Regions from separate parts of the Shewanella sp. 125m-7 genome, predicted to be linked through region 3. Evidence: predicted binding sites of a transcription regulator. Region 3 holds the regulator's gene; each other region holds the start of a gene.
The links. Region 3 encodes LexA, which represses DNA repair genes until DNA is damaged. Its sites were predicted from a motif close to TACTGTATNNNNATACAGTA; they were not measured.
Positions count from the first base shown of each region.

Region 1: the regulator LexA is predicted to act here: its motif matches at 1,089-1,108, upstream of recA (recombinase RecA).
Region 2: the regulator LexA is predicted to act here: its motif matches at 1,292-1,311, upstream of recN (DNA repair protein RecN).
Region 4: the regulator LexA is predicted to act here: its motif matches at 1,095-1,114, upstream of ACVBIL_RS06720 (DNA topoisomerase III).

Region 1 is NZ_JBRILQ010000001.1:212,899-215,111, reverse strand. It holds gene recA (recombinase RecA) at 1-985, opposite strand, end outside; gene mutS (DNA mismatch repair protein MutS) at 1,306-2,213, shown strand, end outside.
Region 2 is NZ_JBRILQ010000001.1:182,695-184,907, reverse strand. It holds gene ACVBIL_RS00830 (transposase) at 1-941, opposite strand, end outside; gene recN (DNA repair protein RecN) at 1,354-2,213, shown strand, end outside.
Region 3 is NZ_JBRILQ010000017.1:7,212-9,424, reverse strand. It holds gene ACVBIL_RS09895 (hypothetical protein) at 1-502, opposite strand, end outside; gene lexA (transcriptional repressor LexA) at 1,001-1,621, shown strand; gene ACVBIL_RS09885 (cell division inhibitor SulA) at 1,618-2,178, shown strand.
Region 4 is NZ_JBRILQ010000010.1:5,764-7,976, reverse strand. It holds gene ACVBIL_RS06720 (DNA topoisomerase III) at 1-1,079, opposite strand, end outside; gene purF (amidophosphoribosyltransferase) at 1,355-2,213, opposite strand, start outside.

The DNA of each region.
Region 1 (2,213 bases), on a different contig from region 3:
GAAGCATTGAACGTAATGTGGTTTCAATTTCATCTGATATTTCAGGGTTTTCGATTAGGTACTTACCCGCGTTTGCACGGCCTTGACCAATCTTGCTACCTTTATAAGCATACCAAGCGCCCGACTTTTCAATTAGCTTATGCATAACACCTAAGTCAACGAGCTCGCCAGTTTTGTTAATGCCTTGGCCATAAAGGATCTGAAATTCAGCTTGTTTAAATGGCGCAGCAATCTTGTTCTTAACCACTTTTACACGGGTCTCGTTTCCGATCACTTCTTCTCTATCTTTAATCGCACCAGTACGGCGAATATCTAGACGAACTGAAGCGTAGAACTTAAGTGCGTTACCACCCGTTGTCGTCTCTGGATTACCAAACATAACACCAATTTTCATACGAATTTGGTTAATGAAGATTAGCAAAGTGTTTGACTGCTTAAGGTTACCAGCAAGCTTACGCATCGCTTGGCTCATCATACGTGCTGCAAGGCCCATGTGAGAGTCACCAATTTCGCCTTCGATTTCAGCTTTTGGTGTCAATGCTGCTACCGAGTCAACAACGATAACGTCAACAGCGCCACTGCGAGTTAATGCGTCACAAATCTCAAGCGCTTGCTCACCAGTATCAGGCTGTGAACAAAGAAGGTTGTCGATATCAACACCCAGTTTTTTAGCATAAATTGGGTCAAGTGCATGCTCAGCATCGATAAAGGCACAAGTCTTACCTTGTCTTTGAGCGGCAGCAATCACTTCTAATGTCAGTGTCGTTTTACCTGATGATTCTGGACCATAGATTTCAACGATACGGCCCATTGGCAATCCACCTGCACCTAAGGCAACATCCAAAGATAATGAGCCAGTAGAAATCGTTTCTACGTCCATTGAACGATCTTCGCCTAGCTTCATGATTGAGCCTTTACCAAACTGCTTCTCAATCTGACCTAAAACAGCGTTCAGTGCTTTCTCTTTATTTGGATCTATCTTCATTCTGCTATCCTCTGGAGCACAGTGCGACACGGTATTGACACTGTATTATTGTTTGGGTGATGACTCATTTAGCCTTGGCTAGAGCCTCAATATGAAACTAGTATACTGTACAATCATACAGTATCAAGTACTGTGTAAAAATAATTTGCAAACAGCTAAAAATCAAACACTTGCAAGCATTCATCATTTATATACCGTAATTTATTACACAAACACTGTAAGAAACACGCCTAAATGCTGCAAAATATTGGTAAGATTAGCGTCAATATTGTTTAAGGCGCTTTAAAGGCTCCGCTGTAAATGACAGGCAAAACAAATCGATGACCGCTATTGATCCGCAAGGCTTAGAAAAACACACCCCAATGATGCGTCAATATTTGACGTTAAAAGCTCAACATCCAGATATGTTACTCTTTTATCGTATGGGCGATTTCTATGAGCTCTTTTATGAAGATGCCAAACGAGCTTCGGAGTTACTTGGGATCTCGTTAACCGCTCGAGGCAAAAGCGGTGGTGACCCTATCCCTATGGCGGGTCTTCCTTACCACGCAGTTGAAGGTTATTTAGCAAAATTAGTGCAACTACGTGTATCAGTCGCTATTTGTGAACAAATTGGCGACCCGGCAACCTCTAAAGGCCCGGTTGAGCGAAAAGTGGTACGTATCGTCACCCCAGGCACTCTCACTGATGAAGCCTTATTGCAAGAAAGACAAGACAACTTACTTGCTGCGCTTTACCAAGGTAAAACTGGCTACGGTTATGCAACCTTGGATGTCGCATCTGGACGCTTTGTGATTACAGAGCTTGCCAATACCGAAGCACTAGAAGCCGAGTTACAACGTACCAACCCTGCTGAACTACTGTACAGCGAAGACTTCTCTGAGATGAGCCTAATTGCAGGGATGAATGGCACTCGTCGCCGCCCTGAATGGGAGTTTGATTATGAGACTTGCCATAGATTATTACTCAATCAATTCGGCACGAAAGATTTAAAAGGCTTTGGTATTGAAGACGCGAGACTGTCACTGCAAGCTGCTGGTTGTTTAATGCAGTATGTCAAAGATACCCAACGAACGGCGCTGCCACACATTAACTCTATTGTGCGTTTTAACCAGTCCGATAGTATCGTGCTCGATGCCGCGACCCGTCGTAATCTTGAATTAACAGTGAACTTGCAAGGCGGTCGAGAAAACACCCTAGCTTCAGTGCTCGATAATACTGTGACGCC
Region 2 (2,213 bases), on a different contig from region 3:
TGCCGTCGTCGCTTTTCTAGATGTTCACAATAATGAGTTAGCTCTTGTAAACTACCTACTGGTCCATGGAACAACTTACCAAATTCTGAGGTGAGCTTTATCCAGTTGCCACTCGGAATATTGAGTCTATTCAGTATGTTTTCTGCATTAGCAGAAATGGTTCCTTGTTTATCATCCCGAATGATTCGACCCGTTTCATCAACAAGCGTTAGATAATCTTCAAGGCAGAAGTTAATGCCTTTTGGTTGCAGCTTTCTCTCATGACCAATAAAGGGCAATAACTTGGCAGGCTGTTTACCTTTGAGTCCTGCGTTTACTCTCAGTTGCAGGCTGGTATAGTCTGATTTTTCAGGTGTCTTAGCCACCTTAGCTCTGATGGGATTAAGCTCCACATAGGCCATACAGGCAAGTACTGCGGCTTCATCAAGTAATGCTTGTGACTTAAAGCGTCCTTCCCAAAAATGCCCTGTGCAGTTGTCTTCATAATTAGCTTGCCTTGCTATCGGTTCATTAAGGCAACGCATAAACCAACTGATATCACAGAGACGTGAACGGTAAGCCGCTATTAGATGTTTTAGTGCTGCTACCATGCACTCCTCAATCACGTCACCTTTAACAAATTTCTGGGTTAAATCAGTACCGTTAAACAGCTTATGCCATTGTTCAACAACATCCCTATCAGTCCAGGTATTCACCGTTTCTAGGTCAATATAGAGTACGACATGTAGGTGGTTACTCATCACTGCATAAGCTGCGACATCAATCGCAAACACTTCTGTTAACTTCAGAATTTGCGACTCTACCCAACCACGGCGATGGTCATAGTTCTTGCCTGTGTATTTATCATCACCACACAAATAGGCGCGTCGAACTACACGGCTACAACAGTGATAATACGGCGTGTCTTCAAGGCTAATTAAGGTACTTCTTGCTCGCGGCATAATAACCTCCTACTTCAGTATTCACTAAAGTTTAGTCGGAGGTCTCAAATCCCGCCATTTAGGCTGGGTGTCATGAATTCTGAATGAATTCTGCGCTGCCATTTAGGCTGGGTGTCATGAATTCTGCGACTCTAAAGCGACAATTTGAATTAGCAGCCCTGTAGCCACAGCTCAGAAAAAAATGTAATGCTCCTTCATTCGAAGGTTAATACACTTTGGGGCAAAAGTGAGTTGCACATTCCCTCACCCCTTTGAAAAAATAGCTTTTTATTTCTACACTGATAAAAAGTTAAACTAACACTCAAAAATGAAAATGTGATTAAGCTCAACGGATTTATCAACCAGCTATTTACTGTATAGATAAACAGTATATACTGTTTAACCATACAGTGTTTTGATAAAGGACATCACTATGCTTTGCCAACTCAGCATCAACAATTTTGCTATTGTGCGTTTTTTAGAACTCGACTTTAAAGCCGGCATGACCAGTATTACTGGTGAAACTGGCGCGGGTAAATCGATTGCTATCGATGCCCTCGGGCTTTGTTTGGGTAATAGAGCCGACGCTAATACCATTAGACCGGGTGCAACTAAGGCCGAAGTAAGTGCCCGCTTTTTATTAAATGATACGCCTGCGGCTAAGCGCTGGCTTGAAGATAACGACCTTGAACTCGATGATGAATGCATCTTGCGCCGCACCATAAGCAGCGATGGCCGTTCACGTGCTTATATTAACGGTAACCCGGTACCGCTGACGCAAATAAAGTCTCTTGGACAATTGCTCATTGGCATTCACGGCCAACATGCACACCACGCCATGCTTAAGAGTGAGCATCAACTTACCTTATTAGATAGCTATGCTAACCATAAGATGCTGATCGACAGCGTTACAGCCAGCTACCACAGGTGTAAGACTATCGAGAAACAGCTGCACCAATTGCAGATGTCGCAGCAGGAGCGTTTAGCGCGTAAACAACTGTTGCAGTACCAAGTTGAAGAATTAAACGAATTTGCCATCAGCAAAGGCGAATTTGAATCGATTGAAGCCGAACATAAAAAACTGGCCAATAGTACCGCACTGATTGAATTATGCCGCAGCCAACTGCATATTTTGCAAGAAAGCGACGAGGGCTGTGTCGAATCACTCCTTAACACCAGTATTAGCCAAGGGCAGGACTTAGAAAGCTATGATCCACAACTAGGTAATGTTGTTGCCATGCTTAACGAAGCCCTTATTCAGGTACAAGAAAGTAGCAGTGAGCTTGAGCGTTA
Region 3 (2,213 bases):
ATAGGGCTTTAACGTCCAACTCCTCATTCCAATCACTTGGACGACAAGATATAAAAAATCTTGCCCTCGATAGAGCTTCGCCGAGAGTATCTTTAACTTTCCTCAAAGCCTTACGAAGCGTTCCTTGGCGAAGCTTAAGCTCATCTACAGCATCCAAAAAGAACACTGCCGTCTGATCGGGGGCTGCAAGCCAATCTTCCCATGTATGTTCTTCTTCATCTGACAATATATCTAGAACTTCACTGTCTTGGAGCTGCTCAAGCGGAATGAAAAACGATACATTCCCGTTAGCCCGGAGTATTTCATTTCGTCTTTTAAACTCATGAGTTTTGCCACATTTACCATCAGCGAGCACAACGACACAACGGTTGTCCTTAAAATCATCCCAGCTCAGACTGCCAGATGTATTTTCGCCCCATAACGACAAAAAGTCGGGTTCGACAAGGTGTTTTTCAGAGGGTTTTGCGAATCGGCGCTCTATCGGTACATGATGGATGGTCATACTATGAAATGTTCCAGATGAAGAAGGTATCACTGATTTTATATTCTCATATCCATGGTAATTGTCTAGCATTTACCCCTTGATTCAATGGGGTATATGCGCAGATGCAGTAGCTAGTTCATAGACTGGTAAGCCGCCACCTCCTTAAACACATTTCCGGCATGAGCAAAACAAAGTCAAGCAGGGGTCAGTTTGCACGAAAGTTCAATTAATGCAGGCACGAAATGGGGCGTAATTGAGCTAAGCCTAATTTACATATTCACTCAAAATCCCTACTTCCATCGAATTTCCATTCAAAGGTCTTATCTAAATTTATAAGCGCAGATGTAGGACAAAATAATAGTTAACTTCAGCCACTATTCAATAACGAGTTTCACATCGCTGGATTTATTTCATTTGAAACTGGATCCCACACAAAACAATATAACTGGTTATTACTTGCGCTCAATAAAATACTGTATATACTCACAGGTACTGTATAGAAAGACAGGGTTAACAATGAGACCACTTACACCGCGCCAAGCTGAAATTTTAGAGCTAATTAAACGTAATATTGCAGATACTGGCATGCCACCTACCCGTGCCGAGATCGCGAGACGTTTAGGTTTTAAATCAGCCAATGCTGCCGAAGAACATTTAAAAGCCTTAGCTAAAAAAGGCTGTATTGAAATTATGCCGGGTACGTCTCGCGGTATTAAGTTAACCCAAGAAAGCACTGAAGAAGCTGATTTAGGTTTACCGCTTATCGGCCAAGTTGCTGCGGGTGAACCCATTCTTGCCCAAGAGCATGTTGAGCAACACTATAAAGTCGATCCTGCGATGTTCCGCCCTTCTGCTGACTTTTTACTTAGAGTCCGTGGTGACAGTATGAAGAACATTGGCATACTTGAGGGTGATCTACTAGCTGTACATAAAATACAGCAAGCTCGCAACGGCCAGATTGTCGTCGCTCGTGTCGAAGACGATGTCACAGTGAAACGTTTCGAGAAGAAAGGCAATAAAGTTTTCTTACATGCAGAGAACGAAGAATACTCACCGATTGAAGTTGATCTTGCGAACCAAAGCTTAAGTATTGAAGGCTTAGCCGTTGGTGTGATCCGTAATGGAGACTGGCAATGAACAAACTAATAGGTACCAGCCCGCGTCATCCAGGTCTTTGGCAAGATATGCCGTCGACAAATATGACCAGTAACGCAACTAACCATATCACGACTATGGTGACCCAAACTCAAGGACGTGATGAGCTAACACAAATTAGTGCACAGCTCTCGCAACTGAGCCAGCAAGGCCGTTGGATTGTACTCATCAGCCCGCCGAACATAGGTTATAAGCAGATGCTGGCCGCTGCGGGCGTTAGAATGGATAGAATATTGTTAGTTCATGCTAAAGATGAAGTTGAAACCCTCTGGGCAATGGAGAAAGCATTAACTAGTGGTACATCGAGTGCGGTTATTACTTGGACTAACGCTTTAGATGCTCGTGATAGTCGCCGTCTACAGCTCGTTGCTAAAAGCGCACGCGCTGCTGGTATTTTAATTGAAAGTACGATTGAAAGTAGCAGCGAAAATGGCATTGGAAGTCGCATTAAAAATGCAAACTGCCATTCACTGGATAGCAGGATAAACACTCAGGGCAGCGCTTTTGCTCAAGCCTCTCTTTTTGGCGCCATCCACTAAAGTATCAAGCCCTTCTTTCTAATATCTTCTTTCTA
Region 4 (2,213 bases), on a different contig from region 3:
GACAATAGCTCACTCGCACCACTTAATACTGCGCGAATAACACTCGGCGCTAACCCATGTTGCTCAACAGGCAGATAGCGGCTGTCAGAGCGAGGATAGGTGATCAATTTGTGCTTTTCATAGAGCGACTGGCAGATATCGAGCACAGACTTTGCGCTCATTCCAAAGCGCTTAGCCGCATCAATCTGTAGCGCCGATAAGCTATAAGGCAAGGGAGCATTTTGCTTCTTGTCTTGAGCCGTTACCTTTTCTACGGTGGCACTTTGCCCGTTGATGCGCCCAACGACATTTTGCGCCAAACCTTTAGCCAGTACCCGCCCCTCTTCATCCATGTAGGGTTGACACGCTTCACTCGGTTGCCATTTAGCACTAAAACGCTCTTGGTTATCGGTAGCCAGATGCGCTAAAACTTCATAAAAAGGTTTAGAAATAAATTCAGCAATTTCACCATCTCGTCGCACCACGAGCCCAAGCACAGGGGTTTGTACACGGCCAACAGATAACACCCCTTGATAACCCACTTTCCGGCCTTGGATTGTATAGGCTCGGGTCATATTCATGCCATAGAGCCAATCGGCGCGAGAACGTGCTAAGGCCGAAGTCGACAATGGAATAAACTCACGGTTTGAACGCAGCTGCCCCAGCGCTCTTGTTACCGCTTGTGGATTTAAGTCGCTGATCAATAAACGCTGTGCCTGCTGTAACTTAGCGCCTTTAACACCTAAGTGCGCGATAATTTCATCAACCAGCAACTGCCCTTCTCTATCAGGATCGCCCGCGTTAACTAACTGAGTCGCCTCTTTAACAAGCCCACGTAGCACAGCTATTTGGCCGCGCATCTTAGCTTTAGGTTTCATCTTCCAGTTATCAGGCACGATAGGCAGATGCTCAAACTTCCATGACTTGTATTCAGGTGAATATGCGTCTGGCTCAGCTTGCTCTAACAAGTGGCCGACGCACCAAGAGACACAATCACCATTGGCTGCGCGAATAAATCCGTCACCTTTCTTTAAAGGCTTAGGCAACACATCGGCAATGGCTCTTCCAAGACTGGGTTTTTCGGCAATATATAAGATCATCTGCGAGACTAACATTACTGTATAAATTAACAGTACTGTACCTTGAAGTGTTAAAGGGTGCAAACAAAACCCTAATAGACAACTGTATTTTAAATGCCTTGTTCAAAGAATGTGAACTTTGTTGAGAATAGTTCTCATTGAATGATTTAATTCAACTATTTACTCGCTGGATGATTGTTTGGGCAATGCATCTACTTTAACCAAACCCGCATCGACCTATAGCAGACACAAAAACGCCGAGCATTTGCTCGGCGTTTGTATTTGTTGCGTCTAGCTTAAGGATGGCAAACGTTATGCATCTCTAAGTTAGTCCCAATATCTTTGCTACGATTCGCCTTAGCATCATCGTTACGCAACTGCGTAATATAATCTAGGTACTCTTGGTCCACGTCATTGGTGACATATTTACCGTCAAATACAGAGGTTTCAAAACGCTTAATGCTAGGGTTTTCTTGACGTACCGCTTCAATTAGATCGGGGAGCGATTGGAAAATCATCCCGTCAGCACCAATCAGCGCATTGATCTCTTCTACATCTCGACCGTGAGCAATCAGCTCGTTAGTGGTCGGCATATCGATACCGTACACGTTAGGAAAACGAATTTCTGGTGCTGCTGACGCGAAATACACTTTATTAGCACCAGCATCACGCGCCATCTGAATGATCTGCTCCGAAGTGGTACCACGAACAATAGAGTCATCAACTAGCAATACGTTCTTGCCCTTAAACTCGGCACCAATCGCATTTAGTTTGCGGCGCACAGACTTCTTACGTTCTTGTTGACCGGGCATGATAAAGGTACGGCCGATATAGCGGTTTTTAACAAAGCCTTGGCGATAAGGTAGGTCCATATGACGTGCGATTTCAAGTGCGATATCACATGAGGTTTCAGGAATAGGGATGACGACATCAATATCATGTTCTTCCCACTCTTTGTTGATCTTCTCACCCAGCATGGTACCCATATTGACACGGCTGCTATAAACAGAAATGTTATCAATAGTTGAGTCTGGTCGAGCAAAATAAACAAATTCGAAAATACATGGCGCGTAGCTTGGTGAGTGAGCACATTGGCGTGTATAAAGCTCACCATCAAGAGTGATGTATACCGCTTCACCCGGCGCAACATCACGC